DNA from 4 places in the Pseudomonas sp. GW456-E7 genome. Region 1 is predicted to be linked to each of the others. Evidence: predicted binding sites of a transcription regulator. Region 1 holds the regulator's gene; each other region holds the start of a gene.
What was found. The regulator sigma-54, encoded in region 1, starts transcription at its own class of promoters, with help from an activator protein. The targets are predictions, from matches to a motif close to ANTGGCATNNANNTTGCTNT.

Region 1 (7,489 bases):
AATCGCCGCCTTTTCATCAGGCTATACGATTTCTGACATGAGCCAATCCAGCGACCTGATTCAATCAGCACAACGCACCATCCGCCTCGAAGTAGAAGCCGTGCAAGGCCTGCTACCTCATATCGACGCAGATTTCGTACGCGCTTGCGAGATGATTCTGGCCAGCAAAGGCCGCGTGGTCGTGGTCGGCATGGGCAAGTCGGGACACGTCGGCAACAAGATCGCCGCGACCCTGGCCAGCACCGGCACCACGGCGTTTTTTGTGCACCCGGCGGAGGCCAGCCATGGTGACATGGGCATGATTACCCGCGACGACATCATTCTGGCGCTCTCGAATTCCGGCTCCACCAATGAAATCGTCACCCTGCTGCCACTGATCAAGCGCCTGGGCATTCAGTTGATCAGCGTGACCGGCAACCCTGATTCGCCGCTGGCCAAGGCCGCCGAGGTGAACTTGAATGTTCATGTCGAACACGAAGCCTGCCCGTTGAACCTGGCACCCACCTCGTCGACCACCGCCGCCCTGGTCATGGGTGACGCCCTGGCGGTCGCGCTGCTGGAAGCCCGTGGTTTCACCGCCGAAGACTTCGCCTTTTCCCATCCAGGTGGCGCCTTGGGCCGACGCCTGCTGCTGAAAGTGGAGAATGTCATGCACGCCGGCCAGGAGTTGCCGCAGGTCCAGCGTGGCACCCTGCTCAAGGACGCCTTGATGGAGATGACCCGCAAGGGCCTGGGCATGACCGTCATCCTCGAGGCCGACGGCAAGCTGGCCGGAATCTTCACCGATGGTGATTTGCGCCGCACACTGGACCGCAGCATCGACATCCACAGCGCTGTCATCGACCAGGTCATGACGGCCCATGGCAAGACCGCCCGCGCCGAAATGCTGGCCGCCGAAGCACTGAAAATCATGGAAGACCATAAAATCAACGCGCTGGTCGTGGTCGACAGCGAAGATCGCCCGGTCGGTGCCTTGAACATGCACGACTTGCTGCGTGCAGGAGTAATGTAATGAGTGCGGACCTGCTGCAACGCGGCAAACAGATCAAACTGGCGGTATTCGATGTCGACGGCGTGCTGACCGATGGTCGCCTGTACTTCCTCGAAGACGGCAGCGAATTCAAGACGTTCAACACGCTCGACGGCCAGGGCATCAAGATGCTGATGGCCGCTGGCGTGCAGACTGCGATCATCAGTGGCCGCAAGACCCCGGTGGTCGAGCGGCGAGCCAAAAACCTCGGCATCCCGCACCTGTATCAGGGTCGCGAAGACAAACTGGTGGTACTCGACGAACTGCTGGCCCAACTGAATTTGAGCTATGAGCAGGTGGCCTATCTCGGCGACGACCTGCCGGACCTGCCGGTGATTCGCCGCGTAGGCCTGGGCATGGCGGTGGCCAATGCCGCCAGTTTCGTGCGCGAACATGCTCACGGCATCACCCTCGCCCGCGGCGGCGAAGGTGCCGCTCGCGAGTTCTGCGAATTGATCCTGCGCGCCCAGGACCGCCTCGATGCGGCCAACGCGGCGTACCTGTGAGCCCGATATGCTGAGCAAAAAGTTTCGCAACACCTTGCTGTACAGTTGCATCGCGGCGATATTCGCCGCGGTTGGCTACTGGAACATCAGCCCGGAACGCTTCCTCGACAAGCCGGTAACGCCGGTCGATGAAAGCATGATCGACTATTACGCCATCAACGCCCACAGCGTGCAGTACCTGCCGGACGGCAAGCTGCAATATGATCTGGTGTCCGACAAGGTCGAGCACCTGAAGGCGACCGAGGTGACACTGCTGACCAACCCCGACCTGAACGTGTTCCGCGGCACCGAATTCCCGTGGCACGTCCAGAGCCTGCGTGGCGAGGTCAACCCTGACGGCACGCAGGTCGAGCTGATCGATGATGTGCGCATCACGCGCTTCGACGAGAAAAACCGCAAGACCCTGATCACCAGCACCCGCATGACCGTGTTCCCGCAGCAGCAATATGCGCAGACCGAGCAAGACGTTAGAATCGACGGCGCTGGCGGTGTATCGACTGGCAAGGGAATGAAAGCGTATTTGAAAGAAAGCAGGATACACCTGCTATCGAACGTAAGAGGACAGTATGAGGCTCGTTAAAACCCTCCCGATTTTGCTCAGTCTGGGCGCAGCACTGGGAAGCGTGAGCGCCTGGGCTCTGCCGGAAGACCAACAGCAGCCTATCCGCATTCAGGCCGACGATGCCCAACTGGACGACAAGCAAGGTATTGCTACCTATAAGGGTGACGTGATCATCACCCAAGGCTCGATGAAGGTGACCGGCAACACCGTTACCATCACCCGCACCCCGACTGGCGACATTGACGTAGTGACCTCGGTGGGCAACCTGGCGTACTTCGAGCAATTGCAGACGGCTGGCGATACCAAGCCTGTTCAGGGTTGGGGCGTGACCATCCAGTATCACGCCACGCAAAATCGCGTCGTGTTGATCGACAAGGCCAAAGTTGTCGACAAGGACAACAACGTCACCCAAGGCGAGAAAATCGTCTACGACACCGAGAAGAAGCTGGCCAGCGCCGGGCGCGCCACCGGCAACAAGGTGACCGAGTCGCGTCCGCGCATCGACATGGTGATCCAGCCGAAGAAGAAAACCGACGAGAAAAAGGCCCAGTAATGGCAACTCTGAAAGCTCAGCATCTGGCCAAGAGCTACAAGAGCCGCCAGGTCGTGCGTGATGTCAGCCTGTCCATCGACAGCGGTCAGATCGTCGGCCTGCTTGGCCCGAACGGCGCCGGCAAGACCACCTGCTTCTACATGATCGTCGGCCTGGTGCAAGCCGACCAGGGCCGCGTCCTGATCGATGACCTGGACGTCAGCCACCAGCCGATGCACGGCCGTGCAAAAGCCGGTATCGGCTATTTGCCGCAAGAAGCATCGATCTTCCGCAAACTGTCGGTGGCCGACAACATCATGGCCATCCTCGAGACCCGCAAGGAGCTCGACAAGGCCGGTCGTCGCAAGGAACTGGAAAGCCTGCTGCAGGAATTCCACATCAGCCACATCCGCGACAACCTCGGCATGAGCCTGTCCGGTGGTGAGCGCCGCCGCGTGGAAATCGCCCGCGCCCTGGCCACCAACCCGAAGTTCATCCTCCTCGACGAACCTTTCGCCGGCGTGGACCCGATTTCGGTCGGCGACATCAAGCAGATCATTTACCACCTCAAGGCCAAAGGCATTGGCGTGCTGATCACGGACCACAACGTTCGTGAAACCCTGGATATCTGTGAAACCGCCTATATCGTCAATGACGGTCAGTTGATCGCCGAAGGTGATGCAGAGACCATCCTGGCCAATGACCTGGTGAAGGAAGTGTACCTGGGCCATGAGTTCCGCCTGTAAACGCTGAGCCGTGCCCAGGCAGCCGCCCGGGCACCCGTCTCGCGATTCATCGGTGCCTCATGCAAACCAGCGTGTTCATCCCCCAATACGGGCAGCACCGCAACACAAATTTATAGTTTTTTATTGTTACAGCGCTCTAGGCAAATCCTTCAGTTTCAGGCATATAATTTGCTTATGTTTGGCGCCCCGGCGCCCTGTAGTGGATGGCGCATGTGCGCCGGCGAATAAGGTGTTAAGCCCCTGCCATGAAACCATCGCTAGTCTTGAGAATGGGCCAGCAGCTGACGATGACACCTCAGCTGCAACAGGCCATCCGCCTGCTCCAATTGTCGACCCTGGACCTGCAACAGGAAATCCAGGAGGCCCTGGAGTCCAATCCGATGCTCGAACGCCAGGAAGAAGGCGACGACTTCGACAATTCCGACCCCTTGGCCGACAACGCCGAACAAAAGCCCAACACCGATATCCAGGAACCCTCCTACCAGGAAAGTGCCCCGACGGTTGATAACCTCGATGAGGGTGACTGGAACGAGCGCATCCCCAACGAACTCCCCGTCGACACCGCGTGGGAAGACGTTTACCAGACCAGCGCCAGCAGCCTGCCCAGCAATGACGATGACGAGTGGGACTTCACCACCCGCACCTCGGCCGGTGAAAGCCTGCAAAGCCACTTGCTGTGGCAACTGAACCTGGCCCCGATGTCCGACACCGATCGCCTGATCGCCGTGACCCTGATCGACTGCATCAACAATCAGGGCTATCTGGACGAAACCCTCGAGGAAATCCTCGAAGCCTTCGATCCGGAACTGGACATCGAACTGGACGAAATCGAAGCCGTCCTGCACCGCATCCAGCAATTCGAGCCGGCCGGCATAGGCGCACGCAACCTGGGCGAATGCCTGTTGCTGCAATTGCGTCAGTTGCCCGCCAAGACCCCTTGGCTGGCCGAAGCCAAGCGCCTTGTCACCGATTACATCGACCTGCTGGGCAGCCGCGACTACAGCCAGTTGATGCGCCGCATGAAGCTCAAGGAAGATGAGCTGCGCCAGGTCATAGAGCTGGTCCAGAGCCTCAACCCGCGCCCGGGCTCGCAGATCGAGTCCACCGAAGCCGAGTACGTCGTTCCTGACGTTATCGTACGCAAGGACAACGAGCGCTGGCTGGTGGAGCTGAATCAGGAGTCGGTGCCACGGCTGCGGGTCAACGCCCAGTACGCCGGCTTTGTGCGCCGCGCCGATACCAGCGCCGACAACACGTTCATGCGCAATCAGTTGCAGGAGGCCCGCTGGTTCATCAAGAGCCTGCAGAGCCGCAATGAAACCCTGATGAAGGTTGCCACCCAGATCGTGGAGCATCAGCGCGGGTTCCTCGAATATGGCGACGAAGCCATGAAGCCGCTGGTCCTGCATGACATCGCCGAAGCGGTCGGCATGCATGAGTCGACGATTTCACGGGTGACCACCCAGAAGTTCATGCACACCCCCCGGGGCATCTATGAACTGAAATACTTTTTCTCCAGTCACGTAAGCACCTCCGAAGGCGGCGAATGCTCGTCCACGGCGATCCGGGCGATCATCAAAAAACTGGTTGCCGCGGAAAATCAGAAAAAGCCGTTGAGTGACAGCAAGATCGCTGGTTTACTGGAGGCACAAGGCATTCAGGTGGCTCGCCGCACCGTCGCCAAGTACCGCGAATCCCTAGGGATCGCGCCTTCGAGCGAACGCAAGCGGTTGATGTAGAGCCACGCCACAGCGTTCCAGTGGTAGATCATCTGGTCTACCGCTTTATGCACTGGCAACGAAGGAGAAGCTGTATGCAAGTCAACATCAGTGGACACCAACTGGAAGTGACCGAACCTCTTCGCACCTACATCGGCGAAAAACTCGAACGATTGGAGCGACATTTCGACAAGATCACTAACGTGCAGGTCACGATGACCGTCGAGAAGCTGAAGCAGAAAATCGAAGCCACGCTGCATATTCCCGGGAATGAAGTGGTCGCCAATGCGGAACATACCGATATGTACGCTGCGATCGATGCACTCACCGACAAGCTGGATAAACAACTCAAAAAGCATAAGGAAAAGACCCAGAGCCTCCTTCAGGGCGCAACCGGTCGTTAACACTCCCAACCCATGATCCGACTTGAAAGTATCCTGACCCCCGGCCGTTCCCTCGTGAACGTGCCGGGCGGCAGTAAAAAGAAAGCCCTCGAACAAATTGCCAATCTGATCGCCCGCGAAGTGCCGGCTCTGGAGATGCAAGATGTCTTCGAGGCGCTGATTGCCCGTGAAAAACTCGGCTCCACCGGTTTTGGCAACGGCATCGCTATTCCACACTGCCGTCTCAAGGGTTGTGTATCGCCCATCAGTGCATTGATGCACCTGGACGCCCCTATCGATTTCGACGCCATCGACGGCGCGCCGGTTGACCTGCTGTTCGTTCTGCTGGTCCCGGAAGCCGCTACCGATGCGCACCTTGAGCTGCTGCGACAGATCGCCAGCATGCTCGACCGCAAGGACGTTCGCGAAAAACTGCGTAATGCCGCAAGCAACGAAGCCTTGTATCAGGTTGTCCTGGACGAGCAAAACGGTCAGTAATCATGCGCTTGATCATCGTCAGTGGCCGTTCCGGCTCGGGTAAAAGCACCGCCCTCAATGTTCTTGAGGACAACGGCTACTACTGCATCGACAATCTGCCTGCCGGCCTGCTGCCGGAACTGGCCGAACGAGCGTTGATTCATACCGAGCTGATGCAACCGCTGGTGGCCGTTTCCATTGACGCCCGCAACCTGCCCAGCCACCTGTCACGCTTCCCCGAACTGCTCGAAGAAGTCCGCAGCCGCCACATCCAGTGCGATGTCCTGTACCTGGACGCCGACGAAGAAACCTTGCTCAAGCGCTTCTCGGAAACCCGCCGACGCCACCCCCTGACCAACGCCAACCGCTCGCTGGCCGAAGCCATCAACGTTGAAAGCGTGCTGCTCGGGCCGATTGCCGACCTCGCCGACCTCAAGATCAACACCACCAGCCTGAACCTGTACCAGCTGCGCGACGCCATCAAACTGCGCCTGTTGAATCAGCCTGAGCCGGGGACTGCGTTCCTGGTGGAGTCCTTCGGGTTCAAGCGTGGCATGCCGGTGGACGCCGACCTGGTGTTCGATGTGCGTTGCCTGCCCAACCCTTACTGGAAACCGGAATTACGCGAGCAGTCCGGGCTCGATCAACCGGTTGCCGAATACCTGGCGGCACAGCCGGATGTCGAAGAGATGTTCCAGGACATTTCCACATACCTGTTAAAGTGGCTGCCTCGTTTTGCCGCCAGCAACCGCGCCTACGTCACCATTGCCATTGGCTGCACTGGCGGACATCACCGCTCCGTCTACCTGACCGAGCGTCTGGGGCAGGTGCTGCAAAAAACCCTGAAGAACGTCCAGGTTCGCCACCGCGACCTCAGCTAAAGGATTCACATCGCGATGCCTGCTCTGGAAATCGAAATCATCAACAAGCTGGGTCTGCATGCCCGGGCGTCTGCAAAATTCGTTGGGGTCGCGGGTCAGTTCCCGTGCCAGATCCGGGCCGGTCGAACACCAGAGTCCATGGTCGATGGCAAAAGCATCATGGCGATGATGATGCTGGCCGCCGGCAAAGGCACCACGATCCACTTGAGCACAGAAGGCGAGCAGGAACAGGAAGCCCTGGAAGCGCTGGTAGCGTTGATCAACAACTTCTTCGACGAAGGCGAATAAGGACAAGATCAAGATCAAAAGATCGCAGCCTTCGGCAGCTCCTACAGGGCTGCGATCTGTTCAGGCCAGCGCCGTATCCATCACCATCATCAAACAGAACCCCATCAGCAGCCCGAGGCTGGCAAGCTTGTCATGACCATTGCGGCGCGATTCGGGAATGACTTCGTGGGTCACCACCAGCAACATCGCCCCTGCCGCCAGTGCCAACCCCAAAGGCAGCAGCAGCTCGGCCAGGCTCACAAGCCAGGCACACAACAGCGCGAACACCGGCTCGACCAACCCTGATGCGGCACCGATCAGGAACGCCTTGACCCGGGACATCCCTGCCCCGGCCAGTACCAAGGCGATGACCAGCCCTTCCGGCAC
Region 2 (7,489 bases), on a different contig from region 1:
CAATCATCGCTTTTTCAGGCCTTTTTCATGCGTATCAAAGTCCACTGCCAGAACCGCATCGGCATCCTGCGCGACATTCTCAACCTGCTGGTGGAGTACGGGATCAACGTGGCCCGCGGCGAGGTGGGGGGTGAGCATGGCAACGCCATCTACCTGCATTGCCCGAACCTGATCAACATTCAGTTCCAGGCCTTGCGTCCGAAATTCGAAGCGATTGCCGGGGTCTTCGGCGTCAAGCGTGTAGGGCTGATGCCCAGCGAGCGTCGGCACATGGAACTCAATGCCCTGCTCGGTGCGCTGGAGTTTCCGGTGCTGTCGATCGACATGGGCGGTTCCATCGTCGCGGCCAACCGGGCAGCGGCGCAGTTGCTGGGTGTGCGGGTCGACGAGGTGCCGGGTATTCCCCTGTCGCGCTACGCCGAGGATTTCGATTTGCCGGAACTGGTGCGCGCCAACAAGTCGCGAATCAACGGGCTGCGGGTCAAGGTCAAGGGTGACGTGTTCCTGGCCGACATCGCGCCCTTGCAGTCGGAGCATGACGACAGCGAGGCCATGGCCGGTGCTGTGCTGACGCTGCACCGCGCCGACCGGGTGGGTGAGCGCATCTACAACGTGCGCAAGCAGGAATTGCGTGGTTTCGACAGCATCTTCCAGAGCTCGAAAGTGATGGCCGCGGTGGTGCGCGAAGCGCGGCGCATGGCGCCGCTGGATGCGCCGCTATTGATAGAAGGCGAAACCGGCACCGGCAAAGAGTTGCTGGCGCGGGCCTGCCACCTGGCCAGTCCGCGTGGGCAGTCGCCGTTGATGGCGCTCAATTGCGCGGGGCTGCCGGAGTCCATGGCCGAGACGGAATTGTTCGGTTATGGCCCCGGTGCCTTTGAAGGGGCACGGGCCGAAGGCAAGCTCGGGCTGCTGGAGCTGACGGCGGGCGGTACGCTGTTTCTCGATGGCGTCGGGGAAATGAGCCCGCGCTTGCAGGTGAAATTGCTGCGCTTTTTGCAGGACGGCTGCTTCCGTCGTGTCGGCAGCGACGAGGAGGTCTACCTCGACGTGCGAGTGATCTGCGCGACCCAGGTCGACCTGTCCGAATTGTGCGCGCGCGGCGAGTTCCGCCAGGACCTCTATCACCGCTTGAATGTGTTGTCCCTGCACATCCCGCCGCTGCGCGAATGCCTCGACGGTTTGACGCCGCTGGTGGAGCACTTCCTTGATCAGGCCAGTCGGCAGATCGGATGCCCGTTGCCGAAACTCGCCCCGGCGGCCATGGAGCGGCTCAGCCACTACCACTGGCCGGGCAACGTCCGGCAACTGGAGAACGTGCTGTTCCAGGCGGTTTCCCTGTGCGATGGCGGCACGGTCAAGGCCGAGCATATTCGCCTGCCGGATTATGGCGTGCGTCAGCCCCTTGGCGATTTTTCGCTGGAGGGTGGGCTCGACGAGATTGTCGGGCGTTTCGAAAAAGCTGTGCTGGAGCGGCTGTATTCCGAGCATCCGAGCAGTCGGCAACTGGGCAAGCGGTTGGGGGTTTCGCATACCACTATTGCCAACAAGCTGCGCGATTATGAGGTGGGCAAGGACAGCAGCACTTGAGATCAAAAGATCGCAGCCTGCGGCAGCTCCTACATCGATCTCTGTAGGAGCTGCCGCAGGCTGCGATCTTTTGATCCATTGCCGCGAAGCGGCATGACACCGCCGGTTTTTCGTCTCTGGTACAAATCCCCCATCCCCTCTTAATTCCTCAAAGTCCCCTGTTTGCCGGGCCTCGCGCCGCCAAAAACAAGTTGGTCTGCAAATTGCTTATGGCTCAGCAACACAGCAGTGGGCGGCAAACGTCCGGCAGGCAGAGGAAAGAGTGTGGACAAGTACCTTTATGTGGCAATGACCGGCGCCAGCCAGAATGCACTGGCGCAAAAGGCGCATGCCAACAACCTCGCGAACATCTCCACCAACGGCTTCCAGAAAGACCTGGAGCAGGCCCGTTCGATGCCGGTGTTCGGTGACAGCTTTCCGGCGCGTGCGTTTGCCATGTCCGAACGCCCGGCCACGGATTTCTCCCCGGGCTCACTGGTGGAAACCGGCCGCGACCTCGACGTTGCCGTGCAAGGCGGCGGCTGGATTGCCGTGCAGAATCCCGATGGCGGTGAAAGCTACGTGCGCACCGGCAGCCTGAACGTTGACGCCCTGGGCGTGCTGCGTGCCGGCAACGGCATGCCGGTCATGGGCAATGGCGGGCCGATTGCCGTGCCGCCGGAGCAGCAGATCGAAGTCGGCGAGGACGGCACCATCAGCATCCGCGCGATGGGCGAAGGTCCGCGGGTGATGGCTGAAGTGGACCGCATCAAGCTGGTCAACCCGGACCTGAAGAACATGACCAAGGGCCTGGATGGTTCGATCCACACCAAGGATGGCAAACCGGCGCAGGCCGATGCCGACGTCAAGCTGGTGTCCGGGTTCCTCGAGTCGAGCAACGTCAATGCCGTGGAAGAGATGACCTCGGTACTGGCCCTGTCCAAGCAGTTCGAGCTGCACATCAAGATGATGAACACCGCCAAAGACGATGACCAGGCCATGGCTCGGGTCTTGCAGATCAGCTAATCACCAGAACGTCGCGCCGTAAAACAGGCGCACGAGGAGAATCGAATGCTTCCGGCTCTATGGGTTGCCAAAACAGGTCTGTCCGCCCAGGACACCAACCTGACCACCATTTCCAACAACCTGGCGAACGTGTCGACCACGGGTTTCAAACGTGACCGCGCCGAGTTCCAGGACCTGCTCTACCAGATCAAGCGTCAGCCAGGTGCCCAGTCGACCCAGGACAGCGAACTGCCGTCGGGTCTGCAACTGGGTACCGGTGTGCGCATCGTCGGCACCCAGAAGAACTTCACCGCCGGCAGCCTGCAAACCACCGAGCAGCCACTGGACATGGCCATCGACGGTCGCGGTTTCTTCCAGATCCTGCAACCGGACGGCACCACGTCCTACACCCGTGACGGTACCTTCCACCTGGACTCCAACGGCCAGATCGTCAATGCCAGCGGCTTTGCCCTGGAGCCGGCGATTGTCATTCCGAACGACGCGCAGACCTTCACCGTCGGCCGCGACGGCACCGTGTCCATCACCGTTGCCGGCAACCCGGCTGCCCAGGTGATCGGCAACCTGCAGACCGCCGACTTCATCAACCCGGCCGGCCTGCAGGCAGTGGGCAACAACCTGTTCCTGGAAACCGCCGCCAGTGGCGCGCCGCAAGTTGGCACACCGGGCCTGAACGGTTTCGGCACCACGCTGCAGAACACCCTGGAAACGTCCAACGTCAGCACCGTTGAGGAGATGGTCAACATGATCACCACCCAGCGCGCCTACGAGATGAACTCCAAGGTGATCTCCACCGCCGACCAGATGCTCTCGTTCGTAACGCAGAATCTGTAATCAAGTCTATGGGGCGGCCATGAGGCTGCCTGCAACACCGTGAGGTAGGGTCATGAATCGCTATGTATCTGTTCTGGCACTGAGTGGGATCGCCGCGCTCGCAGGTTGCGTGCCTTCGACGCCCAAGCCCAATGACCCTTACTACGCTCCGGTGTTGCCGCGTACGCCGTTGCCGGCGGCCGCGAACAATGGCTCGATCTATCAGGCCGGTTTCGAACAGAACCTCTACAGCGACCGCAAGGCGTTCCGGGTCGGTGACATCATCACCATCACCCTGAACGAAAGGACCCAGGCCAGCAAAAACGCCAACTCGCAAATCGGCAAGAACAGCAAGGCCAACATCGGCCTGAGTTCGCTGTTCGGCAGCAGCGCCACCACCAACAACCCGTTCGGCGATGGCGACCTGAGCCTGAGTGCCAGCTACGAAGGTGACCGCGCGACCAAGGGTGACAGCAAGGCGGCGCAGGGCAACACCCTGACCGGTTCGATCACCGTGACCGTTGCCGATGTGTTGCCCAACGGCATCATCGCGGTGCGCGGCGAGAAGTGGATGACCCTCAACACCGGCGATGAGCTGGTGCGGATCGCCGGCCTGGTTCGCGCCGATGACATCTCGACCGACAACACCGTGTCGTCGACCCGTGTCGCCGATGCACGCATCACCTACTCGGGCACCGGTTCGTTTGCCGATGCGAGTCAGCCAGGCTGGTTCGACCGTTTCTTCCTCAGCCCGCTGTTCCCTTTCTAGGTGGCTTTCCAGTTGAGCATGTTGAATTTCAGAAGTCTCATGATGGCTGCGTTCCTGATGTCCGCAGCGTTCAACGTTCAAGCCGAGCGCCTGAAGGACATCGCCAGTATTTCCGGCGTGCGTTCCAACCAGTTGATCGGCTACGGCCTGGTGGTCGGGCTTAACGGCACCGGCGACCAGACGACGCAGACCCCGTTCACCCTGCAGACCTTCAACAACATGCTCTCGCAGTTCGGCATCAAGGTGCCGCCGGGTTCGGGCAACGTGCAGTTGAAGAACGTGGCGGCCGTGTCGATCAGCGCCGATCTGCCGGCGTTTGCCAAGCCGGGGCAGCAGGTCGACATCACTGTTTCCTCCATCGGCAACTCCAAGAGCTTGCGCGGCGGCACCTTGCTGCTGACGCCGCTCAAGGGGATCGACGGCAACGTCTATGCGGTGGCCCAGGGCAACCTGGTGGTCGGCGGTTTCGATGCGGAAGGGCGCGACGGCTCGAAGATCACCGTCAACGTTCCGTCGGCCGGGCGCATCCCCGGTGGTGCATCGGTGGAGCGCGCGGTGCCGAGCGGTTTCAACCAGGGCAACAGCCTGACGCTGAACCTCAACCGTTCCGACTTCACCACGGCCAAGCGCATCGTCGACAAGATCAACAACATGCTCGGCCCTGGCGTGGCCCAGGCCATCGACGGCGGTTCGATTCGCGTCACCGCGCCGCTCGATCCAAGCCAGCGGGTCGACTACCTGTCGATCCTGGAAAACCTCGAGATCGATCCGGGCCAGGCGGTGGCGAAAGTCATCATCAACTCCCGTACCGGCACCATCGTGATCGGCCAGAACGTCAAGGTTTCCCCGGCCGCCGTGACCCATGGCAGCCTGACCGTGACCATCACCGAAGACCCGATCGTCAGCCAGCCCGGCCCTCTGTCCAATGGCACGACGGCGGTGGTGCCGCGTTCGCAGGTCAATGCCCAGCAGGAAGCCAAGCCGATGTTCAAGTTCGGCCCTGGCACCACCCTCGACGAGATCGTGCGGGCGGTGAATCAGGTCGGCGCGGCACCGGGTGACCTGATGGCCATCCTCGAAGCGCTGAAGCAGGCCGGCGCCCTGCAAGCCGACCTGATCGTAATCTGAGGACGGCCATCGTGGATATGCGCAAGAGCGGTCTGGTCAGCAGCAGCGATTCGGGTTCCTACTCGGACCTCAATCGTCTGAATCAGCTCAAGGTCGGCGACAAGAACAGCGACGGCAACCTGCGCAAGGTGGCGCAGGAGTTCGAGTCGCTGTTCATCGGGGAAATGCTCAAGTCCATGCGTTCGGCCACTGACGCGCTGGGCCAGGACAATCCGATGAACACCCCGGCGGCCAAGCAATATCAGGAAATGTACGACCAGCAACTGGCCGTTTCCATGTCCCGCGAGGGCGGTGGTATCGGCCTGGCTGACGTGTTGATGCGCCAGATGTCGAAGAACAAACCGCTGGCGCCGGGTGAAGCCGCCGCAGCGTCTCTGGCCAAGCAAGAGGCCGCGAAAGCCGCCGTGCAAACGCCGGTGGCGGCCGGTACGGTGGCAATCAATGGGCCGCTGTCGCGGGTCAATGGCCAGCGTCCGTTGTGGGCTTCGCGCTCGGTCCATGCGCCGCAGGAGGCGGGTGAGGGTGGTCATCGCAATGACATGGCGCTGATCAATCAGCGACGCCTGGCATTGCCGCCGAAACTGGCTGATCGTCTGTTGGCCGGGCTGGTGCCTTCGGCGACGACCGCTGCAACGACGATCAACCGCACGCAGCTGCCGGAGCGCGCCACGAGCACCGGTTCGGGGCCGCTGTACAACGGCGACTGGCTGGCGAACGCACAGCAGGCCTCCACTGGCGGCATGCAGATCTACGGTCGCGCCATGGCGCAGATTCCGCTGGCGCCCCCGAAGAAAGCCTTCAGTTCCGCCGACCAGTTCGTCAACACCATGTTGCCGATGGCCAAGGAGGCGGCGGCGCGGATTGGCGTCGATCCGCGTTACCTGGTGGCCCAGGCGGCCCTGGAAACCGGCTGGGGCAAGTCGGTCATGCGTGCTCAGGACGGCAGCAGCAGCCACAACCTGTTCGGCATCAAGGCCGGCAGCAGTTGGCAGGGCGGGTCGGCGCGGGCGATCACTAGCGAATTCAGAGACGGGCAGATGGTCAAGGAGACGGCCGAGTTCCGTTCCTACGACTCCTACAAGGACAGTTTCCATGACCTTGTGACTTTGCTGCAGACCAATAATCGCTATCAAGATGTCGTGAAGTCGGCCGATAACCCAGAACAGTTTGTACGCGAGTTGCAGAAGGCCGGTTACGCAACCGACCCGGACTACGCGAGCAAGATTTCGCAGATAGCCAAGCAGATGACGAGTTACCAGAACTACGCTGCGGCGGGCGTTTCCACCACGCCTTTATAGGCACAAGGTATAAGGTCTGAAACATGAGTTTGCTCAATATCGGGATGTCGGGGCTCAGTGCTGGCCATAACTCGTTGGTGACGACCGGCAACAACATTGCCAACGTCGACACCGCCGGGTACTCGCGCCAGCAAACTGTGCAGGGCACCAAAGGCTCGATTCAGTACGGCAACGTGTTCATCGGCACCGGCACGACGCTGGCCGATGTGCGCCGCGTGTACAACTCCTATCTCGATTCGCAGCTGCGTACCGCCACCTCGCTCGACAGTGAGGCGGCGTCGTACAACGCCCAGGCCACTCCGCTGGACGCCACGCTTTCCGATAGCAACACCGGGCTGACCGGCGTACTGCAAAAGTTCTTCACCTCGATGCAGGGCGTTTCGACCTCGGCCACCGACGACACCTCGCGCCAGTCGGTGCTGACCGGTGCGCAGGCCTTGTCCGCGCGCTTCAATTCGATTGCCAAGCAGTTGAACGATCAGAACACCAACCTGAACGGCAGCCTCGGTGACATGGCGGATCAGGTGAACAAGCTGTCCACCACGATCGCCACGCTCAACCAGAAAATTTCCGAGCTCTCCACCGGCAGCAGCCAGCCGAACGACCTGCTGGACGCGCGCACCGAAGCCGTGCGCCAACTGTCCGCACTGGTCGGCACCCAGGTGGTCGAGCGCGGCAACAGCTACGACGTCTACATCGGCAGCGGTCAGCCATTGGTGGTCGGCAACACCACCAACACCCTGCAAACCGTGCCGGGCAAGGAAGATCCATCGCGCATGGCGCTGCAGCTCAACCGTGGCTCCAGCACCATCGACGTGACCTCGGTGGTCAGCGGCGGTGAAATCGGTGGCCTGCTGACCTACCGCAAGGAAGTGCTCGACCCGTCGCT
Region 3 (7,489 bases), on a different contig from region 1:
AGTCTTGAAGCCCATGTACACCGCGTTGCTTTTCGGCGCGCAGGCCAGATAGGTGATGGCCTGGGCCACCGCCAGCTCGCCTTCCGGGCTGCCGAGACGCTCCTGCACTTCCCACGCCGCCAGGCACAGGCTCAGGGCGCGCGGGTCGGCGTTGCCGATGTCTTCGCTGGCCATGCGCACCACACGCCGGGCCAGGTACAGCGGGTCGCAACCGCCGTCGATCATGCGCGCGAACCAGTACAGCGCGCCGTCGGGGTTGGAGCCGCGCACCGATTTGTGCAGCGCGGATATCTGGTCGTAGAACGCTTCGCCACCCTTGTCGAAGCGTCGACGGGTGTCGCCGAGCAGGCTTTGCAGGAGCTCGGTACCGATCTCGCTGTTGTCTTCGGCCAGGTCAGAGGCGTTCTCCAGCAGGTTGAGCAGGCGTCGACCATCGCCGTCCGCGGCCGACAGCAGCATCTGGAAGCCTTCATCGCTGAGGGTCAGGTTGCGCTTGCCCAGGCCCCGCTCTTCGGTCAGCGCGCGCTGCACCAGTTTGCGCAGGGCCGCTTCGTCGAGGCTTTTCAGCACGTAGACGCGGGCGCGGGAGAGCAAGGCGTTGTTGAGTTCGAACGAAGGGTTTTCCGTGGTCGCGCCGATGAAAATCAGCGTGCCGTCTTCGACATAAGGCAGGAACGCGTCCTGCTGGGACTTGTTGAAACGATGCACTTCGTCGACGAACAGAATGGTGCGGCGGCCATACTGCGCGGCCTGCTGCTTGGCGATTTCCACCGCCTGACGGATCTCCTTGACCCCGGCCAGCACCGCCGAGACCGTTTCGAAGTGTGCATCCGAGACTTCCGCGAGCAATCGCGCCAGGGTGGTTTTGCCCACGCCCGGCGGCCCCCAGAAAATCATCGAATGCAGGGCACCCTGCTCCAGCGCTTCGCGCAAGGGCTTGCCGCGAGCGAGCACGTGTTCCTGACCGACGTACTCGTCCAGATTGGCCGCGCGCAGGCGGGCGGCCAGGGGCTGGGCGATGGGGGTGCTGCGAAACAGGTCCATCACGTACGTTTAAAACCTCGTCTTGTTACGTAGCTTTCATGCCTGGCAAAAATCCTGTGGCGAGGGGGCTTGCCCCCGTTGGGCTGCGAAGCGGCCCCAAAACGTGCCACTGCGGTACATCAGGTATACCGAGTGTGATGGTTTTACGACTGCTTCGCAGCCGAACGGGGGCAAGCCCCCTCGCCACACAAGCCCGTTCCCACAGGCTGCGTGGTTATTCCTGGATCACGTCCGCCCCTTTAGGGATGTCGAACTTGAACTTGGACGCCGGGATCGGCTCGTTGGCCTTCACCCCGGTGAACAGGATATTGGTGCGCTGGCCGACACTGTCGATCAGCTGCATGTCGTTGACCAGACCATTGCGGAACGACAGGCGCAGGCTGTCGAACAGGGTGTCCTTGGTCTTCGGCTTCAAGGTGAAGTCAATCACGCCGCCGGCTTCCTTGGCGCTGATGTCGAAGCTCTGGCTGATCTTGGACACGTCACCGGACAGCAGCAAGGCTGGCGTCTGGGTCAGGCGCTGGTCGAGGTTCTTGATGGTGGCCTGTTCCAGGTCCGGGTCCCACAGGGTGACTTTCTTGCCATCGGAGATCATGGTCTGCTCGGCCGGCGCATCGGTATGCCAGTAGAACAGGCCCGGACGCTGCAGGGACATCTCGCCGGCGGTTTCCTGCAACTGGGTGCCGGTGCCATCAAGGGTCAGTTGCGAGAAACGCGCCGTCAGGGTCTGGGATTTTTCCAGCAGTTGGGTCAGGCGTGCCACGTCCTTGTCATCGGCGTTAGCCTGGAGCGTGGTCAAAGCCAGTACCGGCAGCAACAGCATGCGGATCAGACGCATGGGAGTCCTCATAACATTCGTGGGAGTGCGAGCGGCGCCAAAGGGCGCCACCCTTTCTATTCGGGTCAGTCGCGCACCGGGCCCGGGGCCAGGACTTCACGCGAACCGTTGGTGTTCATGGACGTCACGACCCCGGCCATTTCCATGGCTTCGATCATGCGCGCGGCGCGGTTGTAGCCGATCTTCAGCTTGCGCTGAACCGCGGAAATGGAGGCGCGACGGCTTTCCAGCACGAACTGGACCGCTTCGTCGTACAACGCGTCGGCCTCGGGATCGTCACCGTCACCGCCCCCGCTGCTGCCTTCGAAGCCACTGCCCGCCTCTTCGACGCCATTGAGGATGTCGTCGTTGTATTCCGGCGCGCCCCGCAGCTTCCAGGCCTCCACCACGCGGTGAACCTCATCGTCGGACACGAAGGCACCGTGAACACGAATCGGCAGACTGGTGCCCGGTGGCATGTACAGCATGTCACCGTGGCCCAGCAGTTGTTCGGCACCGCCCTGGTCGATGATGGTCCGCGAGTCGATCTTGCTCGATACCTGGAACGCCATGCGGGTCGGGATGTTGGCCTTGATCAGACCGGTGATCACATCCACCGACGGACGCTGGGTCGCAAGGATCAAGTGGATACCGGCCGCACGCGCCTTCTGGGCGATACGGGCGATCAGCTCTTCAACCTTCTTGCCGACGATCATCATCATGTCGGCGAATTCGTCGACCACCACCACGATGGTCGGCAGCTTTTGCAGGAGCGGCGCTTCGTCGTGGATGCTTTCGCGCTTGTACAGCGGATCGCTCAACGGCTCGCCGGCGTCCTGGGCTTCCTTGACCTTGGCGTTGAAGCCCGACAGGTTGCGCACGCCCATCTTGGCCATCAGCTTGTAGCGTCGTTCCATCTCGGCAACGCTCCAGCGCAGGGCGTTGGCGGCGTCCTTCATGTCGGTGACCACCGGGCACAGCAGGTGCGGAATGCCCTCGTAGATCGACAGTTCCAGCATTTTCGGGTCGATCATGATCAGCTTGGCGTCTTCCGGGCCGGACTTGAACAGGATCGACAGGATCATCGCGTTCACGCCCACCGACTTACCGGAACCGGTGGTACCGGCCACCAGCAGGTGCGGCATCTTCGCCAGGTCGGTGATGACCGGTTTGCCGCCGATGTCGTGGCCCAGGGCCAGGGTGACCGGGGATTTGAAGTTGTCGTACTCGGGGGTCGACAACACCTCGGAGAAACGCACGATCTGCCGGTCTTCGTTGGGAATCTCGATACCGACCGTGGTCTTGCCCGGAATCACTTCCACCACGCGCACGCTGGTCACGGCCAGGGAACGGGCCAGGTCCTTGGCCAGGTTGGCGATGCGGCTGACCTTGACGCCGGCGGCGGGCTGAATTTCGTAACGGGTAATCACCGGGCCCGGGTGGATCGAGTCCACGTTCACTTCGACGCCGAACTCCTTGAGCTTGATTTCCAGCAGGTGGCCGACCGCTGCCAGGGATTCGGGCGAGTAATTGAGCTGTTTCTTTTCCGCGGGATCGAGAATCGAGATCGGCGGCAAGGTGCCTTCCACGGCGCTGTCGACGAACAGTGGCGCCTGTTTCTCTTTTTCGACGCGTTTGCTCGGCGCGGCCGGTTTTGGCGGCGCGGGTGCAATCACCGGCGGCACCTGCTTCTCACGCTCGGACATGTGCTTGCTCAGGGCCTGCTCACGCTCGATCAACCGCTCCTTGACCTTGGCCTGCTCGCGCTTGTCGGTGACAGTCGGCGCAACCACTTCATCCATACGGTCATCGACTTCACGCAGCTGGGCGACCAGCTGTTTGCGTTCGGTACGGGCCGCCCACCAGCGATTGGCCGCGCCCTGGAAGAGTTCGAACAGGTCGAGGGTGATCTTGCCGGTGATGTCCATCACCTTGAACCACGACAGGTCGGTAAACACCGTCAGACCGAACAGGAACAACGCGATGAACAGCAGCGTACTGCCCTGGATATTCAGGGCGTTCCTCGCCAGTTCGCCGAGGCTTTCCCCCAGCGCACCGCCCGCACCGGCCGGCAGACCGGTCGCGGCATGGAAATGGATATGGGCCAGCGCGGCCCCCGACAGCACCAGGAACACCAGGCCGATCAGGCGCCAGGAGAACAGCCAGCCGCTCCACTGCCAGGGTTCGTGACGCTGGCGGAAGATCTGGTACGCCTTGACCGCCAGCAACAACGGGAAGATGTAGGCGAAGTAACCCAGCACCATGAACAGGATATCGGCGCTGTAGGAGCCCGCGGGCCCGCCGAAATTCTGCACGTCGTCGATCTTGCTGTTATGGCTCCAGCCCGGATCATCCTTGCCATAGGTCAGCAAGGCCATCATCAGGAACAGGCACAGTGCACCGATGGCGATCAGCGCACCTTCCTTGAGTCGGTAGTGCAAGTGCTGGCGCCAGAGCGGAACGACGGCTGGTTTAGGTGCTGCGGTGGATTTCTTCAAAACGCTTCTTTTCCTGCGCCAATGGCGCGTCCATCTGTTGAAAGTCTAAAAAACTGCCCAATCCAGGCAGGTAAAAAAGTTAACACACGTAACCGGGACTACTTTTAACACTGCGCCCCGGTTTTTATAAACACGGTGCGCACTGAATATATGTAACACGCAGGGCATTGTACGGGTTTGTACGCACGACGCCATGCTTGAGACCCTTGGGTGTAGCATAGTCAACAGCACATGACATGCTATTCAATTTGAGCATGCATTGTCTTTTGTGACAAAGGCTTATGAGGTGTTTTTATGAGCGAAGCGAAGCATTCCCGCCTGATTGTCCTGGGCTCCGGTCCCGCCGGTTACAGCGCAGCCGTTTATGCCGCCCGCGCCAACCTCAAGCCCGTTGTCATTACCGGCATACAGGCAGGTGGCCAGCTCACCACCACCGTCGAAGTCGATAACTGGCCAGGCGACGTCGAAGGCCTGACCGGACCCGTGCTGATGGAGCGCATGCAAAAACACGCCGAGCGCTTTGCCACCGAGATCGTTTACGACCACATCCATACCGCCAAGTTGCAACAACGGCCATTCGAGTTGATCGGCGATGGCGGCACCTACACCTGCGACGCCCTGATCATTGCCACCGGCGCCTCCGCGCAATACCTGGGCCTGCCGTCGGAGGAAGCATTCGCCGGCAAAGGGGTGTCGGCGTGCGCGACCTGTGACGGGTTCTTCTATCGCAACCAGGTGGTCGCGGTGGTCGGCGGTGGCAACACGGCGGTCGAGGAGGCCTTGTACCTGTCGAACATCGCCAGGGAAGTGCACCTGATCCATCGACGCGACAAACTGCGCTCGGAGAAAATCCTCCAGGACAAACTCTTCGAAAAAGCCGCCAACGGCAATATCCGCCTGCATTGGAACCAGAATCTGGACGAAGTGCTCGGCGATGCCAGTGGCGTGACCGGTGCCCGTCTGCGGGACAGTCAAACGGGTGAAACCACAGAGCTGGCGCTGGCCGGGGTGTTTATCGCCATCGGCCACAAACCCAACACCGACCTGTTCATCGGGCAACTGGAAATGCGCGACGGGTATCTGCTGGTCAAGGGCGGCAGCGAAGGCGATGCTACCGCCACGGCGATTGCAGGCGTGTTTGCCGCTGGCGACGTGGCCGATCATGTTTATCGCCAGGCCGTTACATCGGCCGGGGCCGGTTGCATGGCGGCGCTTGACGCCGAAAAATACCTCGACGACATTCCTGCCGTTTGAAGGCAAACTTTATGGCGGGCCAACGCCCGCCACTGCCCTCCCCTTCTGCAAGCCCGGATGCCATGCTGACTTGGTTACAACGCAACACCTTGCATTTCCCACCGCTGGAAAAGGCCATGCGCGACCCCAACGGGCTGCTGGCTGCCGGTGGTGACCTGTCCGCCGATCGGCTGATCTCGGCTTATCGCCACGGCTGCTTCCCTTGGTTTTCCGAAGGCCAGCCGATTCTCTGGTGGTCGCCGGACCCGCGTACGGTTCTGCTTCCCGACGAATTGCACGTCTCACGCAGCCTGAACAAACTGCTGCGCCAGCAACGCTATCAAGTGACCTTCGACCAGGACTTCGCCGCCGTCATTCGCGCCTGTGCGGCGCCCCGGGATTACGCCGACGGCACCTGGATCACCGAAGCGATGCAAGAGGCCTACATCGAACTGCACAGGCGGGGTCACGCGCACTCGGTGGAAGTGTGGGACGGGGACGAACTGGTCGGCGGCCTGTATGGCCTGGCGATGGGTCGGTTGTTTTTTGGCGAGTCCATGTTCAGCCGCGCTGACAACGCCTCGAAATTCGGCTTTGCCACCCTGGTCCGGCATCTGAAAGACTCAGGATTTGTACTGATCGACTGCCAGATGCCCACCGATCACCTGCATAGTTTGGGAGCCCGGGCGATTCCTCGCCGCGAGTTTGCCAGCTATCTGGCCGGATATCTGGACCAACCCAACCATGCCACCTGGGTTTGCTGAGCGACATTTGCGCGCGTGGCTTACACTTATTCAAAAGCATTATCCCGAGGGTTGATCATGACCGAGTTGGCGCGTTTGAAGTTCTATGCCACTCAGCCGCACTCTTGCAGTTATCTGCCCGATGAGCAGGCCACAACCCTGTTCCTCGACCCTAGCCAGCCCATGGATGTGCATGTCTATGCAGACCTGTCGGAGATGGGGTTTCGTCGCAGTGGCGATCATCTCTACCGGCCGCATTGCCAGAATTGCAATGCCTGCGTTCCGGCGCGCATTCCCGTGGGACAGTTCACGCCCAACCGGCAACAGAAACGCATCTTCAAGCGCAACGCGGACTTGCAGGTGCGTCCGGCCAAGCCCCGCTTCAACGAAGAGTACTTCGAGCTTTACCAGCGCTACATCGAACAGCGTCACGCCGATGGCGACATGTATCCGCCAAGTCGCGACCAGTTTTCGACCTTCCTGGTGCGGGACCTGCCGTTTTCACGGTTTTATGAGTTCCGCCTGAACGGCCAGCTGCTGGCCGTCGCCGTCACCGATTTACTGCCGAACGGTCTTTCGGCTGTCTACACCTTCTACGAACCATCCGAAGAGCGTCGCAGCCTTGGGCGCTATGCAATCCTGTGGCAAATCGCCGAGGCCAGGCGACTGGGGCTAGAGGCGGTCTACCTCGGCTACTGGATCAAAAACTGCAAAAAAATGAATTACAAGACTCAATATCGCCCTATTGAGTTGCTGATTAATCAGCGCTGGGTGGTTCTAAACTAGAGCCGGCCCTAAACCCCTTGGCTTAAACCCCACTTTTCGGGCACAATGCACGCCGCTTTTGCCTGGCGCAGTTGCACCGGGCCATTCATTGGACACCGAGGGCTTTACTGCATGTCGAAAGAAGACAGCTTCGAAATGGAAGGCACTGTCGTCGACACCCTGCCCAACACCATGTTTCGTGTGGAGTTGGAAAATGGGCACGTCGTAACCGCGCACATCTCCGGCAAGATGCGCAAGAACTACATCCGTATTCTTACCGGCGACAAAGTGCGCGTAGAGCTGACTCCCTATGACTTGAGCAAAGGGCGCATCACTTACCGCGCCCGCTAATCAGGTCAATACAAGACGCCCGGCTTATGCCGGGCGTT
Region 4 (7,489 bases), on a different contig from region 1:
CGCGCAGGGAGCGCGGTACATCGGCGCGCAGCAACAGCAATTCGGCGACATGCCGGGCGCCAGGGGCGTCACGGTAGATTTCCGTGTAGGCCTCGAACGACGACAACGCCCGCAACAACGCGCTCCACTGGTAATACGCGTGAGCGGTGCCATCGCTGACCGCTTCGGCCTGGTCGCCGGCCATTTCGTAACGGGCATCGAGCAGGCGCAAGGTGTTGTCCGCTCGCTCGATGAAGGTCCCCAGACGAATGAAGCGAAACGCATCGTTACGCATGATGGTGCCGTAGGACGCGCCCCGAAACAGGTGGGAACGTTCCTTGATCCACTCGCAGAAACGGCTCATCCCGTAGCGACTGAGGCCCTGTTCGGCGATGCCGCGAATTTCCAGCCAGGTGGCGTTGATGTTTTCCCACATGTCGGCGGTGATGCGCCCACGCACCGCATGGGCGCTGGCCCGCGCGGCACCGAGACAGCTGTAGATGCTCGCCGGGTTGGCCGCATCCAGGGCGAAGAAATGCAGCAGCCGTTCGGCATGCAGTTCGCCATGGCGTTCCAGGTAATCGTCCAGGGTGCCGGTGATCAACAGCGGCATGGCCAGTTCGTGCAAACCGTCGCCACGGCCGTCTTGCGGCATCAGCGACAGCGAATAGCTGATGTCGAGCATCCGTGCGAGGTTTTCCGCCCGCTCCAGGTAACGCGACATCCAATACAAATCCGAGGCAGTTCTACTTAACATGGCAGGCTTCCTTTAATCCTCGACCACCCAGGTGTCCTTGGTTCCGCCACCCTGGGAAGAGTTGACCACCAGGGAGCCTTCGCGCAGGGCGACACGGGTCAAGCCGCCGGGCACCACCCGGGTCTCACGACCCGACAGGACAAACGGCCGCAAGTCGATATGGCGTGGCGCGATGCCGTTTTCGACAAAGGTCGGACAGGTCGACAGCGACAGTGTCGGTTGTGCGATATAGGCATGGGGCTTGGCGATGATCCGCGCACGGAAGGCTTCGATTTCCGCCGCCGTCGCCGCCGGCCCCACCAGCATTCCGTAACCGCCGGAGCCTTGGGTTTCCTTGACCACCAGCTCTGGAAGATTGGCCAGCACGTGGGAAAGTTCAGACGGATTACGGCACTGCCAGGTCGGCACGTTCTTCAGGATCGGTTCTTCATCGAGGTAGAAACGGATCATGTCGGTCACGAACGGATACACCGATTTGTCGTCCGCCACCCCCGTGCCGATGGCATTGGCCAATACCACGTTGCCGGAACGGTACGACGACAGCAGCCCCGGCACGCCGAGCATCGATTCCGGGTTGAAGGCCAGCGGATCGAGGAAGGCGTCGTCGAGGCGACGATAGATCACGTCGACCGCTTTCGGCCCGTCGGTGGTACGCATGAAGACCTTGTCGTCACGCACGAACAGGTCCGCGCCCTCCACCAGTTCCACACCCATTTCCCGCGCCAGAAACGCATGCTCGAAGAACGCGCTGTTGAAGCGACCCGGCGTCAGCACCACCACGCTGGGGTTGTCGATGGGGCTTGAGCTTTTCAGGGTATCGAGCAACAGGTTCGGGTAGTGGTCGATGGGCGCGATGCGTTGCGCCGCGAACAGTTCGGGGAACAGGCGCATCATCATCTTGCGGTCTTCGAGCATGTAGCTGACGCCGCTCGGTGTGCGCAGATTGTCTTCGAGCACGTAGTAGGTGCCGTCGCCGTCGCGCACCAGGTCGACGCCGGAGATGTGCGAGTAGATATCGCGGTGCAGGTCCAGCCCCTGCATCGCCAACTGGTACTGCTCGTTGGCCAGCACTTGCTCGGCCGGAATGATGCCGGCCTTGATGATGCGTTGCTCGTGATACAGGTCGGCGAGGAACATGTTCAGCGCCTTGACCCGCTGGATGCACCCGCGCTCGACGACCCGCCATTCACTGGCGGGGATGCTGCGGGGGATGGTGTCGAAGGGAATCAGGCGCTCTGTGCCCTGCTCGTCCCCGTAGAGCGTGAAGGTAATCCCGGCGCGATGAAACAACAGATCGGCCTCACGTCGCCGTTGTGCCAGAAGCTCGTCAGGCGTCTCGGCCAGCCAACGGGCAAACTCCCGATAATGCGGGCGGACCTGGCCGCCGGCATCGTACATCTCATCAAAATAGGTGCGGATCATGCCGTACTCCTTGTCACTCGGACGTCCAGACCTTCGCAAGGCCCGTGCCAGCGGCATAAACGCTTTGATATCAATCAGTTGGATAATCAATGCGCAAGTACCGCACCATTCCTGTGCGGCAAATGCTCCAATCTGATCGCCCCCGCTTCATTGCAAGGCGTGGTTATCGCCTATCACCAGCATAGCCAGAGATGATTTCACTGCCCGGTAACGGGTGCGGATAATCCAGGCATTCGCTGAAAAGCACACTGAACTTCCCTTTTAGCCGCCTGCTCAGGCGGCTTTTTTTTGCCTTGTTGAAATGTTGAGAATCAAAATCAAAAGATCGCAGCCTTCGGCAGCTCCTACAGGCCATAAATGAAAACGGCCAACCCGAAGGTCAGCCGTCAATGCCGGTTGTCACTGTTCATAAGCTTATGCGAGTCGCCCTCGTACCTCCTGTTTCACACCCCAGCCTTCGATGATGCCTCCCAACGGCTCGACAACCGCTTCGAAACCCTGTTCGAAGTCGCCGATGTCGTCGTAGGTGGCATACATGACTTTGCACAACTCCAGCGCCCAGGCGCCATCGTCGCGCACACTGACTTGCGCATCCAGGGATTCACCACGGTGGAAATGACCTGCCGCCCTGCGTGCCCGCTCCTCATCCGGGAAAATGGCGTAGAACTCGATGGGATGAAACCGCGAAAAGTCAAAACCGCCTTCTTTCATGCGGCGCAACACGCTGCTGCTGATGTCTTCTTGATAGGCTGTGCTCATGAAACGTCCTCCTCAAAACGATGGATAGACTTTCCGTACTCCCTCACCCGCAACCGAACAGCGCGAGCGACGGCAACCGATATGCCGGCGGGAAACAAGCATGGAGCTGACAAGACCAGACCTTAGCGATTCATTCGCTGATCTCGCTTGCAGAGTAGCCTCAAGATAGAGCCTCTGCCAAGGCCTGGATGTGAATGCGACAGGTGCCGTTCAGATTGGAGTAATGCCGAGGATTTGAATGCTGTTCTGGGACTTGAGCTCTTTGACGCTCGCATCGGCGGTCCGCCCTTCCAGATCGTTCAGATCCAGTTCGGCAGCGACAGGAAGAAGCCGGGACTTGATGAGCTTGGCGGCACGCTCGTTGTCCGGGCGCTCGGCCCACTCGAAGACCTCGTCGACGGTTTCGCCATGATCATCCACGAAAGTGATTTTCCACTTTTGCATTGATGCCTCCTCGATAAAACCCATGGATGGGCTTACACATATCTGGACCTTGTTAGCTGGCTAATTGTTCCGCCTGTTCTGCCGCAATTCAATGTGGGAGCGGGCTTGCTCGCGAATAAGGTGTGTCAGTTGACAGAATTGCTAACTGATACACCGCTTTCGCGAGCAAGCCCGCTCCCACAGGTGTTGCATTTCATCCAATCAGTCGTTGCTTGGCTTGTTCACGGCCTGCAACACGTATTGCGGCAGGGCGAACGCGCCGATGTGGATTTCAGGATTGTAGTAGCGAGTGACGATACCGCTGCCCGTGAAACGCTGTTGCAGGGTTTCGCGGGACAACTTGCGATAAGCGGTATCGGTCGCGCCCCAGGCGAAGGTCATCGAGCCGCCGATGTAGGTCGGCACGGCGGCCTGGTAGAAGTGCCAGTCCGGGAACAGGCTGTGCAGGCGACCAGCGGTAGTCTTCACTTCTTCGATCTGCATGAACGGCGTGCCGTTCTGGGTCACCAGGATGCCGCCTTCGTTCAGGCAGCGGTGGCAAGCCTGGTAAAAGTTCTCCGAGAACAGCACCTCGCCCGGCCCGATCGGGTCAGTGGAGTCGGAAATGATCACGTCGAACTTTTCAGTGGTGGTGGCGACGAAACGCATGCCGTCGTCGATCACCAGGTTCAGGCGTGGATCATCGAATGCACCCTTGGAGTGATTCGGCAGGAACTCCTTGCACATGTCGACCACGGTGCCGTCGATCTCGACCATGGTGATGTGCTCGACACTGCGGTGCTTGGCCACTTCACGCAACATGCCGCCGTCGCCGCCGCCGATGATCAGCACGCGCTTGGCGCTGCCATGGGCGAGGATCGGCACGTGGGTCAGCATTTCGTGGTAGATGAATTCGTCGGCTTCGGTGGTCTGGATCACGCCGTCCAGCGCCATCACCCGGCCCATGCGCGGGTTTTCGAAGATCACCAGGTGCTGGTGTTCGGTGCGCACTTCGTGCAGCAGTTTTTCCATGCGAAAACGCTGGCCGTAGCCTTCGTAGAGGGTTTCCAGGTAGTCGCTGGTCAGGGTGTTGCTCATGGGAAGTGCTCCGATGAATGCGGGTGGCAACGGACGGTTACCCGCCCATGATGGCCATTCGTTCGTCTCGAATGACCGGGAAAGGCGCGCATTCTACGTCGCGGAACATGACAGGTCGAACCTCACTTGCTCGACTTGCCACAATCCTGTGGGAGCGGGCTTGCTCGCGAAGGCGTAGTGCCAGTCACTATCGATGTTGACTGACTCACCGCTTTCGCGAGCAAGCCCGCTCCCACAGGTCCAGTGTCGCTTGTTCAGGCCCGTACGTTGCCCCGCGGCCCGGCGATGGCCCAGATGATCAGCCCCAGCACCGGCAACAGTGCGATCAACAGTACCCAGAGGATTTTCATCCCGGTCTCGGCGCTGCTTTTGAATACGTTGATGATGGCCCAGATGTCCAGGGCAAAAATGATCAAGGCAACCAGGCTGTTGAACGTGGAACCCATGGTGACGCTCCTGAAGAGTGATTTGCCCTCTTAGGATAGACGGTCGTCGTGAGGGTTCCCTTTGATTTGACAGTATTTGGCTATCAGACGTGGATCGCCACTTTCAGGGCTTCCAGGGAGGGCGCGGCTGCGATGCCGGCTTCGGCGCACAATTCCAGCACGCGGGGCACGTCATTGCCGTACACCAGCACCACCTGCAACTCGTCATCGAGCAACTGGCTGAAGTTCATCAGCGTGTAGCCACCGTTTTCCTTGTTCAGGCTGCTCATTTGCACCTGGATGCGGTTGAGCGCGGTCAAGGCTTCGGTCTTGGCCAGTTGCTTGGGCTTGAGATTGAATTCCACACCCGGGCCGAACGAAGCGACGATCTGCGCGAACAGGTCCATGTAGGTGTCAGCCTGGAACAGCACCGTTTCCGGCAGGCTGCCGACCACCACCCATTCACCCAACGGGATCGGGAAGGTTTCGTCGTAGTTGATGTCCGGATTGGCGCTCAGAAAAGCCTGCGGGTCGGCGTAGGCCTGGGCCGCTTCGTCTGCGACCTTGAGGACTTCGTCTTCGCCCATGCACCCGGAGCTGATTTTGCTGATGAGTTCGACGAGTGCGGCTTTCATGGGGAGGATCCTGTAGCGAGGTGAATTTTGAGGGCGCGAAGGATACCGCAAGGATAGATTCGAATGCCCAAAAAAGATCGCAGCCTTCGGCAGCTCCTACAGGTCCACGCGGTTCAATGTAGGAGCTGCCGAAGGCTGCGATCTTTTTAAACAATCAGCCAACCAGTTTCTGCAACTGCGCAACCGTATCGGATGCGCCCATAGTCCTGGCAGCCTCCAATGCGGTGATGCCATTGGCGTCCTTGGCCTGCGGGTCGGCCCCCTTGCTGATCAGGTAGTCGACCACTTCGACGCGGTTGAACATCGCCGCCATCATCAGCGCCGTGCGGCCATCGAAGGACGAGCCTTCAACCTGCGCGCCGCCCTCGACCAGGGCCTTGATCACCGCCAGGTCGCCCTTGAACGCTGCCCCGGCAATCGGGCTCTGGCCGTTGTCGTTGCGGATCTCCGGGTCGGCCTTATGCTCCAGCAGGACCTTTACCGTGTCCACATGACCGTGGTACGCGGCCAGCATCAGCAAGGTATCGCCCTTGTGGTTACGCAGGTTCGGCGGCAAACCCTTGGTCAGCAGCGCGGCCATCATCGCCGCATCGCCCTCCCGTGCCTTGTTGAATACCTGTTCGGCAAATTCGGCGGCTTCTTCGGGGGTCATCTGGCGGCTTTTGTCTGACATTGGGCACTCCCTTTTCTGTCATTCGTAAAAGCCGACAGTTTCCCGAGCGGTCCTGGCACTGTCACTTGTTTTTTCTCATGGACCGCCATAGCCAGATTCAATAGCGGTACTTGCCGCCGTGAATGTCGGACAACAATTGCTCCGTGACCTGCACGTAAGTCTGGGTTCCCGGCAGCCAGGCATAGATCGGATCATCACCGGTTCTACCTGGGTCGAAGGCTTCGTCCTTGAGCCGGGTCTTCTGATACTTGAACGTCCCAGTGGTTTCCATTTTCACTTTCACCCGCAGGAACAACGGCACCGCATAGGCCGGCATTTGCTCGCGGACAAAGGCCAGCAGTTCGCTGAAGTCCAGGGTGGCCAGGGATTCGGCGGGTGTGATCGCTGCCATCCCGGCCCGACCATTGGTGTTGCAGATTTCCACGCCGTAGGCCACGGCTTCGGAAATATGCGGGTGTTGCAGGAGGATGTTCTCGACCTCCGTGGTCGACACGTTTTCGCCCTTCCAGCGATAGGTGTCGCCGAGGCGGTCGACAAACTGCGCATGACCAAAGCCGATGTTGCGCAACAGGTCGCCGGTGTTGAAATAGCGGTCACCCTTTTCGAACACATCCTCAAGCACGACCTTGGCGGTTTTCTGCGGATCGGTGTAGCCGTCCAGCGGAGCCTTGTCGTCGATTTTTGCCAGCAACAGCCCTTGCTCGCCCTTGGCGACCTTGCGCATCAAGCCGTTGGCTTCACGAATCGGCGCCCCGCTGTCGTGGTCATAGGCGACCAGTTCCCAGGACATCAGGGAAAAACCGATCGTGTTGTCGAAATTGAGAATGTTGGTGAACCCGATATTGCCGTCGCTGGCGGCATAGAGTTCGCAGATGTGATTCACCGCAAAGCGGGTCTTGAACTCGTTCCATGCCCCGGGACGCAGGCCGTTGCCGATCATCTTCTTCACATCGTGCCGGCCGTCGTTTTCGCTCGGTGGTTGATCGACCAGGTAGCGGCACAGTTCGCCGACATAACCGATGGTGGTTGCCTGGTATTTGCGTACGTCGCTCCAGAATTGACTGGCGCTGAATTTGCGGCGGATGGCGAACCCGCTGGCACCACTGACGGCCGAGCCCCAGCACACGCAAAGGCCGGTAGCGTGGTACAGCGGCAAGGTGCAATAGACGACATCCTCCGGGCGCATGTCCAGCGCGATCATGCCGAAGCTCGCGGAGCTGCGCATCCAGCGGCCATGCTTGAACACGCCGGCCTTGGGCAGCCCCGTGGTGCCCGAGGTGTAGATATAAAAGCAGGGATCGTCGAAGAAAATCTGCCG

Region 2: a site for sigma-54 is predicted at 1,781-1,800, ahead of AC07YV_RS01840 (flagellar basal body rod protein FlgF). Genes of this name have one in related genera too.
Region 3: a site for sigma-54 is predicted at 4,584-4,603, ahead of AC07YV_RS07805 (DNA translocase FtsK). Genes of this name have one in related genera too.
Region 4: a site for sigma-54 is predicted at 2,191-2,210, ahead of AC07YV_RS27610 (circularly permuted type 2 ATP-grasp protein). Genes of this name have one in related genera too.

What each region holds. Positions count from the first base shown of each region.
Region 1 is NZ_JBWKZB010000033.1:65,999-73,487, forward strand. Features, by position in the region: gene AC07YV_RS20345 (KpsF/GutQ family sugar-phosphate isomerase) at 38-1,012, shown strand; gene AC07YV_RS20350 (KdsC family phosphatase) at 1,012-1,536, shown strand; gene lptC (LPS export ABC transporter periplasmic protein LptC) at 1,544-2,116, shown strand; gene lptA (lipopolysaccharide transport periplasmic protein LptA) at 2,103-2,651, shown strand; gene lptB (LPS export ABC transporter ATP-binding protein) at 2,651-3,376, shown strand; gene AC07YV_RS20370 (RNA polymerase factor sigma-54) at 3,622-5,115, shown strand; gene hpf (ribosome hibernation-promoting factor, HPF/YfiA family) at 5,190-5,498, shown strand; gene ptsN (PTS IIA-like nitrogen regulatory protein PtsN) at 5,511-5,975, shown strand; gene rapZ (RNase adapter RapZ) at 5,978-6,835, shown strand; gene AC07YV_RS20390 (HPr family phosphocarrier protein) at 6,851-7,123, shown strand; gene AC07YV_RS20395 (ZIP family metal transporter) at 7,184-7,489, opposite strand, start outside.
Region 2 is NZ_JBWKZB010000002.1:69,209-76,697, reverse strand. Features, by position in the region: gene AC07YV_RS01845 (sigma-54-dependent phenylalanine hydroxylase transcriptional regulator PhhR) at 28-1,590, shown strand; gene AC07YV_RS01840 (flagellar basal body rod protein FlgF) at 1,855-2,595, shown strand; gene flgG (flagellar basal-body rod protein FlgG) at 2,641-3,426, shown strand; gene flgH (flagellar basal body L-ring protein FlgH) at 3,479-4,174, shown strand; gene AC07YV_RS01825 (flagellar basal body P-ring protein FlgI) at 4,193-5,302, shown strand; gene flgJ (flagellar assembly peptidoglycan hydrolase FlgJ) at 5,314-6,600, shown strand; gene flgK (flagellar hook-associated protein FlgK) at 6,624-7,489, shown strand, end outside.
Region 3 is NZ_JBWKZB010000008.1:60,901-68,389, reverse strand. Features, by position in the region: gene AC07YV_RS07815 (replication-associated recombination protein A) at 1-1,044, opposite strand, end outside; gene lolA (outer membrane lipoprotein periplasmic chaperone LolA) at 1,259-1,882, opposite strand; gene AC07YV_RS07805 (DNA translocase FtsK) at 1,948-4,359, opposite strand; gene trxB (thioredoxin-disulfide reductase) at 4,654-5,613, shown strand; gene aat (leucyl/phenylalanyl-tRNA--protein transferase) at 5,676-6,356, shown strand; gene AC07YV_RS07790 (arginyltransferase) at 6,414-7,121, shown strand; gene infA (translation initiation factor IF-1) at 7,233-7,451, shown strand.
Region 4 is NZ_JBWKZB010000067.1:17,595-25,083, forward strand. Features, by position in the region: gene AC07YV_RS27605 (alpha-E domain-containing protein) at 1-736, opposite strand, end outside; gene AC07YV_RS27610 (circularly permuted type 2 ATP-grasp protein) at 749-2,158, opposite strand; gene AC07YV_RS27615 (ribonuclease E inhibitor RraB) at 2,573-2,917, opposite strand; gene AC07YV_RS27620 (hypothetical protein) at 3,128-3,361, opposite strand; gene speE (polyamine aminopropyltransferase) at 3,563-4,438, opposite strand; gene AC07YV_RS27630 (PLD nuclease N-terminal domain-containing protein) at 4,693-4,884, opposite strand; gene AC07YV_RS27635 (hypothetical protein) at 4,968-5,498, opposite strand; gene AC07YV_RS27640 (ankyrin repeat domain-containing protein) at 5,653-6,171, opposite strand; gene AC07YV_RS27645 (long-chain-acyl-CoA synthetase) at 6,269-7,489, opposite strand, start outside.